3 regions of the Ferdinandcohnia sp. FSL W7-1320 genome follow, and region 1 is predicted to be linked to each of the others. Evidence: predicted binding sites of a transcription regulator. Region 1 holds the regulator's gene; each other region holds the start of a gene.

Region 1 (4,291 bases):
TTAGGAGAGCGAACCCCTACAAGCGCATCATTAAGGCTACGCAGGAGCACAAGGTCGTCCCGAACTTACTTAACAGGGAATTCAAACAAGGAATCCCACACAAGGTCCTTCTTACGGATATAACCTACCTATATTTCGGAAAAGGTAAAAAAGCTTATTTATCAACCATTATTGACGCTTCCACCAATGAAGTCTTAGCTCATCAGGTCTCTGATCGAATTACTTTAGATATCGCTACGGATACACTTAAGAAGTTAAAGAAAAACAGGAGAATCAAACTGGCTAAAGGAGCTTATATACATTCTGATCAGGGAGGTCACTATACCAGCCCTGTTTATCAAAAGCTGGTGAAAAAATTCAAATTGGAACAATCAATGTCTAGGAGAGGTAACTGTTGGGACAACGCCCCACAGGAATCATTCTTTGGTCATTTTAAGGACCTGGCTGATATAAAATCATGTGAAACTTTAAAAGAACTTAAGCAAGAAGTGAAAGCTGCCATCCACTACTACAATCACTACAGATATCAATGGAATATGAAAAAGATGACCCCTGTTCAATACAGAGATCATCTTCTTAAAGTAGCCTAGCTTTTTTTAAAATGTCCTTTACAAGGGGTACAGATTACAACGGAGGTTATTTTTTTTATAGATTTCCCTACTCTATCGAATTTGCCGCTTCCATTTCTGCTTTTAGTGCCTTCCTGTAGGCACTTTTTGATACAAGAATACTGATTTCATATAATCCGAATAACGGTACTGTAACCATTAAATGCGAGATTATTTCAGGAGGTGTGATTAAACCTCCGATGACTAATAGAATAAAATACGCGAACTTTCGTATTTTAGATAGAAACATTGGTGTTACTATTCCCAATCTTGTTAAAAACATCACAATAACCGGCAGTTGAAACAAAAAGCCAAACGGTAAAGTCAATTGCAACAGGAATTGAAAATATTCGTTAATTCCAATCACCTGATTTATATCAAGGCGTTCCGCTAACCTTGTCATAAAGTTCACTACAAACGGGAACAAAATAAAGTAGGAGAAAGAAACTCCTATTAGAAAAAGGATTACCGAAAGCGGAATATAACTCAAGGTTACCTTTCTTTCCTTTTCATATAAGCCAGGACTGATGAAGGCCCAAAGTTGATAAAGTAGAAAAGGAGATGAGATAACAAGGGCAATGATAAAAGCAAATTGCATATAGATTTTAATTGGATCTGTCATACGAAAAGCATTCATTGTCAGCTCTTTTGCTTCCTCTGCATTTTGCAAATAGAGAATAACTGGCTCTGCGAGAAAAAAGCTTCCTAATGCAACAATGAAGAAGAAAACGACTACGTAGATCAGTCGTTTTCGTAACTCTCCAATATGATCATAGACGGACATTTCTTTTTCATTCATGTGACTCATCCTATCATTACTTCACATCTTGAGTTTCATTCTTCTTAACATCATCATCGTCATCGTCTGCTAAACCTTTTGTTGCGTTTTTAAACTCACGCAATGTATTACCCGCTGCTTTTCCTAGTTGAGGCAACTTCTTCGGTCCAAAGATTAATAACGCTGCAAATACAATCAATAAAATACTACCGAATCCAAGACTTCCCACTGTAAGTCACCTCCCTACAATTATAAGATCTATTATTATTCTTCACTTGAATCATTTGAATCATTTGAATAATGCTTTAAGAAATATACAAGGGCTTGTAGTTCTACGGCCAAATCAATATGGTGAACCCGAATATGTTCAGGCACATTGATTCGTGCTGGGGTAAAATTAAGAATACCCTTGATCCCTTTATTAACCAAGCGGTCTGTAATCGACTGAGCTGCCCCAACCGGCACCGTTAGAATAGCCACCGTTACATCATCAGGCAATTCTTTTTCCAGGTCATCAAGATGGTGTACCTTTACTCCACCAATACTACTACCTACCTTATTATAATCCACATCAAACGCAAGCTCAATTTTTGTATTATTATTTTTTGAAAAATTATAATGTAAAAATGCTGTACCTAAATTCCCTACACCGATTAAAGTAACCTTCGTTAACTCGTCTTGATCTAAGGTCTTACTAAAAAAGGATAATAAATAATTGACATTATAACCATACCCCTTTTTTCCCAATGCTCCGAAATAAGAAAAATCTCTCCTAATTGTTGCGGAATCAACCTTAACCGCATCACTTAGTTCTGCAGATGAAACCCTCTGTTTTCCTGAGGCATGCAAATTTTTCAAAAATCGATAGTAAAGTGGCAGCCTTTTGGCAGTTGCTTGTGGTATTTTTGATTGTTCAAGATTCACCTTAATTCCTCCACTAACTTGGAACTAACTATAGCTCCCTTATAAAATCTCCGTTCTTTCCACCTGTTTTTTCAGCCAAATAAGTTGGTCCAATGACCATTCCTTTATCAACCGCTTTACACATATCATAGACAGTTAGCGCACAAACAGATGCAGCAGTAAGTGCTTCCATTTCGACACCTGTACTGCCCTTTGTTTTAACTGAAACCGTGATATTTAAAATATATTCATCTTGGATTGTCCAGCTAAAACGTATATCAACGCCCTTTAATGCCAATGGATGACACATCGGAATTAACTCTGACGTCTTTTTGGCTGCCATAATCCCGGCAACCTGAGAAACAGCAAGGACATCACCCTTACTAACCTCATTATTTATTATTTGCTCATAAATGATTTTATTTACAGTAATACTTGATTTTGCAATTGCTGTACGGACAGTATCTGCTTTTTCCGTAATGTCGACCATCTTGGCACGACCTTGCTCATTAAAATGGGTAAATGATGACATAAACAAACCCTCCCATAAACTATACACTATTTTAACACATCTGTCTTTGATACATCTGTGAACAATATCATTGCAGTTGCTCTAATTAGACAATATAAGATACACTGATGATAGAAACAAGAGGTGAAATAACATGATTTTACTACAAGTAAATCAGCTCAAAAAGTATTTTGCTGCTGATCTTATATTATCGAATATAAAGTTAGAAGTACAAACTCGCGACCGTATTGCCATCGTTGGACGAAACGGTGCTGGAAAATCAACACTTTTAAAAATTATTGCTGGCCATATGTCTCATGATGGCGGTGAAATTATCAAACCGAAAAGTGTTACCATTGATTACCTCGCTCAAAACACCGGACTTGAATCGAGTTTGACCATCTGGGAGGAAATGCTAACTGTTTTTGCCTCCTTACAAAAGCTTGAAAAAGACCTTAGAGACTTAGAGGTTAAAATGGGAGACCCATCCCTCTTTGAAAATCCGGTTGACTACCAAAAATTACTTGAAGAATATGATCAGCTACAGGTTGATTTTAAGGAAAAGGGAGGCTATCAATACGAAGCTGATATTCGATCCATTCTACATGGTTTTAATTTTACAGAAGAAGACTACCAAACCAAAATATCCAGCTTAAGCGGCGGTCAGAAGACACGCCTTGCCCTTTGTAAACTATTACTAACCAAGCCTGATCTGTTAATCTTGGACGAGCCAACTAACCACCTTGATATCAACACACTTACGTGGCTAGAACAATATCTACAAGGATATCCTGGAGCACTATTAATCGTATCCCATGACCGATACTTCCTTGATAAAGTGGTCAACCAAGTTTATGAAATTTCAAGACACACAAGCACCAGATATGTCGGTAACTATAGCAACTATTTAAAACTCAAGGCTGAAAACTATGAACTTGAGTTGAAAAAATATGAAAAACAACAAGAAGAAGTGGAAAAGCTAAAGGATTTCATCGCAAAAAACCTAGTTCGAGCTTCAACCACCAAGCGTGCCCAAAGTAGACGAAAGCAACTTGAAAGAATGGAGCTAATGGACAGGCCGTTAGGTGATGAAAAGTCAGCTTCCTTCCGATTTGAAATCGAGAGGCAAAGTGGAAATGACGTACTAAGTGCAAAAGATATCACCGTTTCGTACGAAAAAGGCAAACCGATTATCAAAAATATTAATTTCAATATTTACCGTGAAGATAGCATTGCTTTAGTGGGTCCAAACGGAATCGGAAAATCAACCTTACTAAAAGCAATTATTGAAAAACTCGACAACGTAGAGGGAACATTTCGCTTTGGTTCACATGTGACCATCGGTTACTATGATCAACAACAAGCGGACCTCAACTCGAACAAGCGAGTTTTAAATGAATTATGGGACGAATACCCTCTTAAAACTGAAAAAGAAATCCGTACGGTTCTTGGAAACTTTCTCTTCTCAGGGGATGATGTGTTAAAAACCGT
Region 2 (4,291 bases), 4.2 Mb from region 1:
TGAAAATCCGGATATTGAGGCGGACTTTCACATTGACAACTATGTGGACTTCAGAACGAACGTCCTACCCTATCTATAAATATTCATTTCAAGGGCTGACTGCTTTGGGACAGGCCCTGTTTTTATACGTTTATAAAATACGAAACTCATGGCTAACCTAAGACTGATGATGGATTAAAATCGGGGTGGTAAAATGCCTGAACATATTGAAGTAATTTTAAGGTCCATTACTTCTTTCGTTCTATTACTAATTGGAACAAGAATCTTAGGTAAACAAACGATAGCGCAAATGACCATGTTTGATTTTGTTGCGGCCATTTCCTTAGGAGCCATATCAGCTAATCTAGCCTTTAATACTTCAACTAAAGTTCATCATGCAATCATCGCATTTATTATCTATGTGGCAATTATCCTTCTAATTGCCGTCATTTCTTTAAATAGTAAAAAAGGAAGAAAATTGCTGGCTGGTGATCCCACTATTGTAATACAAAACGGGAAAATTTTAGAAGGAAACATGAAAAAAATGCGTTACACTTTAGATTATTTAAATCAACAACTACGGGAAAAAGATGTTTTTAACATCGAAGAAGTTCTCTTTGCAATCGTTGAAACGAATGGCACGTTAACAGTGTTAAAGAAGCCACAATTTAGAAACGTAACGCGAAATGACATGATGCTTGCAGTAACTCCTGAGCCAAAACTACCGATTGAGCTTATTATGGATGGAGAAATTATGAAGGAAAATTTAGAACAAAATAAACTGGCAATTCCATGGCTAGAGGCGGAATTAAAAAAGCGTAATCTAACAAAACATGATGTGGTTTATGCCGTACTTTCAGCAAATGGTAATATGTATGTTGATACATATCATGATGATATTTTCTCTCCAATTGATAAGGAATAACTATTTTTGTATATGGCGATAGGCCTGACTCATATCAGCGATAGCGTGTGCTGGGGGCAGGCTAAGCGTTTTCTTTGATATATTTAAAATTTAGGATTACAATATTAATATATCTTGTATTCAAGATAATTAAATTCGAGATTATTTAGTGGCTAATCCGAATAAATAAGGAGAGGTTAAGAATGAATTTTGAAGGTAAAGTAGTTATTGTTACAGGTGCAGCAGGCGGTATCGGGAAAGAAGTTGTAAGAAAATTAGCGAACGCACAAGCAAAAGTAGTATTAGTAGATTTAAATGAAGACGCAATCAAAGCTGTACAAGCTGAGCTTGGTTTAACAGAAGAGAATAGTTTAGTGGTCAAAGCTGATGTTTCTAATGAAGAAAATGTTAAAAATTATGTTGAACAAACAGTTTCAAAGTTTGGACGCATTGATGGCTTTGTAAATAACGCAGGTGTTGAAGGTCCGGCAAAATCACTTGAAGAAGTTACAGAGAAAGATTTTGATTTTGTTTATGGTATTAATGTAAAAGGCGTACTCTTTGGTCTTAAATATGTATTACCAGTAATGAAGGAACAAAAATCTGGTGCAATTGTTAATACTTCATCAGTAGCTGGTTTAATAGGTTCACCAAGCATGATCTTATATAACTCATCAAAACATGCTGTAATGGGTATTAATAAAGTTGCGGCTTTAGAAGCAGCGCCATTTAATGTTCGTGTTAATACAGTAAACCCAGGTGTAATTAATACACAAATGATGCGTAAAATTGAATCAAATGTTGCACCAGGTGCAGCAGAAGCAGCGCAAGCAGCTTATAACGATGCAGTTCCAATGAAACGATACGGTGAACCAGAAGAGGTTGCTAACGTAATTGCATTCCTTCTTTCTGACGAAGCTTCTTATGTAAGCTCATCTTCATTCACAGTCGATGGTGCTTTATATAACGTTTAATAATTAAATTATATCCTCAAATCAGCGTATCTTCTCTTGCTAAAAAAGCCCTGAATTTTTTCATTCGGGGCTTTTTTCTGTTCAATCTCCTGATGATTTCATAAAAATTTGACCTACGTCAAAGAAAGCAAAAAACGAACATCTTAGAATAAAAATATCGATAGAGAGGATATAGTAGCTCATCGATAAAAAATTCATAATTCTTGTGAAGGAATTCACAATTAAAAGGAGAAACGAATGATGATAAAATTTATCAAAGGACCCATAATGGCGATAGCTTGGACAATCTTACGCATTTGGTTAGGATTTCAATGGATAGAAGCGGGTTATTATAAAATTACACTTGGATTTAATGCAGGTGGTTTTATACAAGGTGCAATAGCAAATGCAAATGGTGATTCCCCTACAGTGCAAGGATGGTATGCCAGCTTTCTTGAAAAAGTTGCGTTGCCAAATATAGATTTATTCAACATCCTTATCCCTTGGGGTGAGTTCCTTGTTGGTTTAGGATTAATCTTAGGGTTAGCTACAATTCCTGCATTAATTGGCGGTGCTTTTATGAATGCGAACTTCATCATGGCAGGTGTTGGATTAGCGAGCCTGGATACAAAGCTTCTAACAGTGGCAATGATTCTATTATTTGTAGGAACAGCAAGGTATTACTATGGACTTGATCGATTTGCTATCCCATTTATAAAAGCTGTGTTCAACAAGAATGAAGTTGTACAGCAAATAAAAGTATCTGCTTAATCTTATAAAAGAGCTAAGTTCTGTTGTTTTTTAAATGTAATTTGATATATTAATATAATTTACTATCGGTAATAAATTCCCGTACTAAAGTACTAGTATTCGTTATAGGACTAAGGTTCCAATATTTGTGAATTACGTGTATTGAGTTGACTTAAGTCGTATTTCAATATACCATTAATTCGAGATAATTAATTTTAAGATAATAAAGGAGACTTTCATATAATGAATATATTAGTAGTAAAAGCAAATAACCGTCCAGCTTCAGAAGCTGTTTCAAGTAAAATGTATGAGACTTTCATGAATAACATTGAAGGTGTAAATGTAACAACTTATGATGTTTTTGCTGAAGACATGCCTTACCTTGGTCAAGATTTATTCAATGCTTTTGGTAAATTAGAATCAGGCGAAGAAATGACAGACGTAGAAAAACGTATTTTAGCTGCAAAACAAAAAGCAATGGATGCTGTAACAGCAGCAGACGTAGTTGTATTTGCATTCCCATTATGGAACTTAACAATTCCAGCTAAGTTACAAACATTCATCGACTATGTGTACCAAGCTGGATTTTCATTTAAATATGATGAAAATGGCCAAGCTGTCCAATTATTGACTGACAAAAAAGCTGTTATCCTAAGTGCTCGTGGTGGTATATACTCAACACCTGAAGCAGCGCCTATGGAAATGGCTGCTACTTATATTAAGAATGTGGCTGGTGGCGTATTCGGAATGGAAATTATTGATGAAGTCATTATTGAAGGCCATGCTGCAGCACCAGATCAAGCTGATAAGATTGTAGCTGAAGGGTTAGAAAAAGTAGAAGCTGTTGCAAAAAAATTATCAGCAGTATTGGTTTAATTCAATTATAAGATCAATAACGAGTAAGAGTAAAAACCCGTCTTTTTTATAAGATGGGTTTTTCATTACTATTAGGACCTCATTATTCTTTAATCGATTGGTAAAGTTTAATCATTTTATCCTTTTTTTGTATCTTGTGAATGGTTCTATACTGCCAATCTATATAAAAGCATACGCAATTCTTATTTATGTATGCTTTTTTCGCTTTTCTACTAAAAAATGATACGCAAATGGATAATTGTTACAATTTTTGTCACTTTTAAGATCAATTCTACCTTTTTTTGGATTATTCGAATGGTTTTATACTGCCAATCTATATAAAAGCATACGCAATTCTTATTTGCGTATGCTTTTCTCGCTTTTCTACTTAAAAATGATACGCAAACGGATAATTATTGAAATTATTGTCGAGAGTTTCCACCTTAGCTGGATTTTTCGGTTTTATATGTACTGGGGATCTCACTATTCTTTAATCAATTGGTAAAGCTCATTCATTTCTTTTTCTGATAGTATCTTCGGCACTGGATAAAGAGGATTTGCTTCTTTTAAAGCCCGATCAACCATCAGTGGGATATCATCTTCTACAATTCCACTTACCTTTTTAGGTATCTTCATTTCTTCACTAAGCTTTTTTATAGCATCAATAAATTTTTTTGCCTTCTTTTCTTCGGAATCACTTAATTCGCTAATGCCGATCAAATCGGCCAGTTCTGCTAAAGGTTTATGTACTGAATCTCCGTAATACTCTAATACATAAGGTAAAACAATAGCATTTGCAAGGCCATGAGGCACCGCATAAAAGCCTCCAAGAGTATGTGCAATGGCATGG
Region 3 (4,291 bases), 220 kb from region 1:
CGCTTTCTGGCACGTCAGTTTGATCGCCCCAAACCTGTGGAGATGCTGGCGGCAAATCTGCATACCAATCATAGAAACTAAGAATGGTTCCACCGATTAGCGATAAGAATCTTGTTCCACCTGAATAACTCACCATCGACATCGCTGGAATTGGGCTGAAACCTACTACCCGGTCGGGACCATATTTTTTAATCGTATAAATGGTCGATGCTGCAATCATTTGGCATATATCTTTCCAATTTCCTCTTACGAAACCACCTCTACCGCGGGCGGATACGTATGATTGACGTTTTTCAGGATTGGTGACAATATTTTCCCAAGCTTGTACAGGGTTGTCCGCTTTATTAAGCTCATCCTTCCAAAGAGCGAGAAGGTCACCACGTATATATGGATATTTCACCCGAGTAGGGCTGTATGTATACCATGAAAAGCTCGCACCACGTGGGCATCCGCGGGGCTCGTAATCTGGGAAATCATCACCAGTAGATGGATAGTCTGTTTGCTGAGTTTCATAGGCAATGATTCCATCCTTCACATGAATCTTCCAGCTACATGAACCTGTACAGTTCACCCCATGTGTGGAACGGACAATCTTATCATGGGCCCAGCGATTGCGATAAATTGATTCCCAGTCACGCGGGCGTGGATTTTCTTCTGTCCAACCATCGTTAATACGCTCTCCACGCACTAAATGCTTTAGCGAGTGGAAGAGACTATTCTGTTTTGCCAAAGTCTCCATCCCTTCCCTTTAGAATATTTGCCAATGGGTTAAAATCTTCACCCACTAACCTGAAGCTTTGCGTTCCCGCTTGGAATTCTTCGAGGAAGACTTTCCAGCTTGATGCATTTGCTGCGGCGAGAATAAGTCGCTGAAGTGTACTAATATCCTGAATTTGATAGATTTCTTCAATTATTTTTCCAGGGATGTCACCAAATCTCATTCTTAGAACAGCAATCAAATCTTCCCGATCATCAATTAACAATACGTCATTCTCCATTGAAAACAATCAATCAACCCCTTCCTTTTTTTAATAGAACCTATCACTCTTTGTTCCTTGAAAGTATTAGAGTCAGTAGAATTTTTATACTAATAGCTCTATAGTTTAATCATCTTGTAATAGTCGGAAATCAACTGATTTTTACATTTCTCTGCAGTTTCCTTAAAAAAGCTCGTAACCTCTTCATCCGGATTCTCTGCCTGTTCAAAACTTACGAAGCCTGTGACAGCTTGTGAAAATGATTCAGAGAATCGCAAAGTGAGCTCAAACCCTTTTTCCTGCTTCACAACCGTGGCGTAGATGTCATAAGAATGAATGTTATATGCTAAAAATGTTTCAACCATCTTCTTATATAAGTTGGGAGCCGCAAAACGCAGCATCTTTTCCTCAATTACATCTTTTTTACCCATTTACATCCCCTTTCCTCTATTTCCTAATTTTTCATTTTATTATTCGTTAGATGCTAGCAGTTTATTCATTTCATCATCATTATGGATTTCATCGATGATAATTAGGCTATCTAGTAGTGGAATCATCCGGTAATCCGCTTCTTGTGTCTCAAGGCTTTTCTTCATCGTTGCAACTATGCGGCGCATTAAATCATGGTCACGGGTTAATTGATTCACTAGTTTTTCAAGTTTCGGGTTTTGTTCAATTATTTCTTTGTACAATCCTTCTTCTTCGGAATCCGCATGCTTGAGTGTTCTTGATTCCCAATGGTCAATTGCAATCTCCGCCACTTGTAATGCTTTTTCCTTATCTCCTTGTTCAACACACTTTCTAAATAGATTTCTAAGCTCCTTCGCTTCATGAAGTGCCGCCTCGTGTATCGCTGAATGAGAATCTGTTTTTCGTAAACTTGGTCCTGTTGACATAACTATCATCCTTTCATCATTTACAAAAGATTATTTTTTCTTCCTTCATAATCCTTTCCATCTTAATTCCCGTTAAACTTACGAGCTTACATTTTGCGAAAAATGTCATAAATTTGGGTTACCGAGTTAGTTGGAGTTGAAAAAGGGGTGTTTTCGAATTGGGGTTAATTTCGTAAATCGTAGATATGCGTTTTATTTTGGATAATTGCGCTTTATTTCGTGGATTTGCGTGTTATTTTTTGTAATTGCGTTTTATTATTAATATTTGCGTTATAAAGTGGTTCCACCATCATAAAAAGAGCCGAGGTTTGCACCCCAGCCCTTTATCATGTCTCCTGTTTTTCAGTCAAGTCGTTAAAGAGACCAACATAATATTTAACCTCGCCGGCTTCATTTTTCACTTCACTAATGGTCAGCCATTCTCGATAAAGTTCTTTGTTCTTTCGTCGATTCCAAATCTCTCCCTGCCAGAATCCCTTCGAGCGAATTGAATCCCACATTTGTTCATAAAACGCAGCATCATGCTTTCCTGAACGGAGAATACTTGGGGATTTTCCGATTGCTTCGTTCGGTTCGAATCCGGTAACCGTTGTGAATGCATGGTTAACTTTTTGAATAATGCCTTTCGGATTCGTAACCATCATTCCTTGAGCAACATTCTCGATAAGCTTTGCCTCAAGTTGAATTCTTTCCGTATAGAACATCCACACAACGAATACAGAGCTTAATAGTGCAAACATCGCGAGCGACATAAACCCGATCGCATAGTGTCCCGTCATACCAAACACAATTGAGAGAACAATTGGTGGGAAGAAACCACCTAATCCCCCCATTGCGGACACAATTCCGTTAACAATCCCAGCTTGCTTCGAAAAATAATATGGGACGAGCTTGAAGATTGTTCCGTTCCCAATTCCCGCAAATATAGAGATGAGTAAACAGCCTATTGTGTATAAAACAATATCGGGTGTAAACGCCAAGAGCACGCCTGCGAACGTGATCACATTAAAAACAATAAACAAAATGAGATACGGATTAAACTTATCCCCAAGCCAACCCCCAACTGGTCTTAAAAGGGTAGCGAGTGTAATAAACCCAGCTGTTCGTAATCCTGCGTCGACCGAGCTTAATCCAAAATGAGTGACTAAAAAGTTCGGCAAGTACACTGTAAACGCAACAAAAGAGCCAAAGGTTACAAAATAAAATAAGCTGATGAACCAAAGCTTTTCATTTTTATAAACGTTTTTTATCTGTTCACTTAATGGTTTATTTACTTTAGGTTCATTACGGTCACCAAGCAAAAAGTTTAAAAGTGCAAATAAAATGACAGGTATTAAAAACAAGCGAACCGTACTTTGCCACCCAATGCTAATTGCAAGCGCTGGTGCTGCAAATGAAGTGATTGCAGTACCAATATTACCTGCACCATAAATCCCGTTGACAAATCCATGACGTTCCTTCGGATAGTACTTCGGTAAGGAAGTAACCCCAATCGAAAACAGGGCTCCCCCAATACCGAGAAGAAGTCCTCCTAGAATCAAATCAAACATGGAATCAGCAATACTGATATAAAAAATAGGAAGGATCAGGATAACAAATCCAAGGAAAAACAACCATCTGGCCCCAAATTTATTTGTCCAATATCCTAATAGTATTCGCATCAGTGAACCCAAGATGACAGGAACGGCCGTAACCATAGCAGTCTGGTTATCGGTTAAAGGTATATCCTGCTTAATGCTCGACATTAAGGAAGAAAGAATCACCCACACCATAAAACCTACAACCAAACTTGAGGTTTGAAGTGGCAACTGCAACTTTTGCGTCTTCATACTTTCGTACTCCTCCTCCAAACAATCTATATGTATTTTCCCTAGTTTACGGAATTTCAAGAAAATCAAACATACTTTTTTCCCGTGAGTCAGAGGTGGGTCAAGGGGACAGGTCCACTGTCCCAGGAAAAAAATGGCGGGACAAGGAACCTGTCCCTGTGTCCCAGATGACAATTGTCATGTAGGTTGATGACATTATCCACTAATTTTGGTGGTCCTTCGGTTTTACAATGATGGTGGAGGTGTTTTTATGGAATCTATTATTGGAGTAAACCAAGTTAGTAAGTTGTTTAAAAACAAGATGGCTGTTAATCAGGTTTCCTTTTCAATTCAAAAGGGTGAGGTTGTTGCTATTCTAGGGCCAAATGGGGCTGGGAAAACAACAACCATAATGATGATGCTTGGGATATTGGAGCCAAGTGATGGGAGTGTTCAATTATTTGGGAGTCATCCAAAGAAACAAGCCGTACGGGAGAAAATCGGAGCATTGCTGCAAGAGGTAAGTGTGATTGATGCACTAAAGGTACGGGAAGTTATCCAGCTTTTTAGAAGTTATTATCCACACCCTTTATCATATGAGGAACTAGTT

Evidence for each region. Region 1 encodes Rex, which represses fermentation and respiration genes when NADH is low (regulators of the CRP and FNR family bind a similar motif). Its sites were predicted from a motif close to TTGTGAAATATTTCACAA; they were not measured.
Region 2: the regulator Rex is predicted to act here: its motif matches at 2,061-2,078, upstream of NST91_RS22230 (DoxX family membrane protein).
Region 3: the regulator Rex is predicted to act here: its motif matches at 1,967-1,984, upstream of NST91_RS02725 (hemerythrin domain-containing protein).

The regions. Positions count from the first base shown of each region.
Region 1 covers NZ_JBBPAM010000001.1:320,257-324,547, reverse strand. The annotation lists one part of gene NST91_RS01660 (IS3 family transposase) at 1-590, shown strand, start outside; gene tatC (twin-arginine translocase subunit TatC) at 658-1,407, opposite strand; gene NST91_RS01650 (twin-arginine translocase TatA/TatE family subunit) at 1,424-1,615, opposite strand; gene NST91_RS01645 (redox-sensing transcriptional repressor Rex) at 1,651-2,310, opposite strand; gene moaC (cyclic pyranopterin monophosphate synthase MoaC) at 2,339-2,821, opposite strand; gene NST91_RS01635 (ABC-F family ATP-binding cassette domain-containing protein) at 2,955-4,291, shown strand, end outside.
Region 2 covers NZ_JBBPAM010000001.1:4,564,887-4,569,177, reverse strand. The annotation lists gene NST91_RS22245 (HAD-IA family hydrolase) at 1-79, shown strand, start outside; gene NST91_RS22240 (DUF421 domain-containing protein) at 194-904, shown strand; gene NST91_RS22235 (SDR family NAD(P)-dependent oxidoreductase) at 1,087-1,857, shown strand; gene NST91_RS22230 (DoxX family membrane protein) at 2,101-2,607, shown strand; gene NST91_RS22225 (FMN-dependent NADH-azoreductase) at 2,830-3,462, shown strand; gene NST91_RS22220 (iron-containing alcohol dehydrogenase) at 3,925-4,291, opposite strand, start outside.
Region 3 covers NZ_JBBPAM010000001.1:543,997-548,287, reverse strand. The annotation lists gene NST91_RS02740 (nitrate reductase subunit alpha) at 1-730, opposite strand, end outside; gene NST91_RS02735 (hypothetical protein) at 714-998, opposite strand; gene NST91_RS02730 (hypothetical protein) at 1,097-1,408, opposite strand; gene NST91_RS02725 (hemerythrin domain-containing protein) at 1,448-1,873, opposite strand; gene NST91_RS02720 (nitrate/nitrite transporter) at 2,200-3,702, opposite strand; gene NST91_RS02715 (ABC transporter ATP-binding protein) at 3,953-4,291, shown strand, end outside.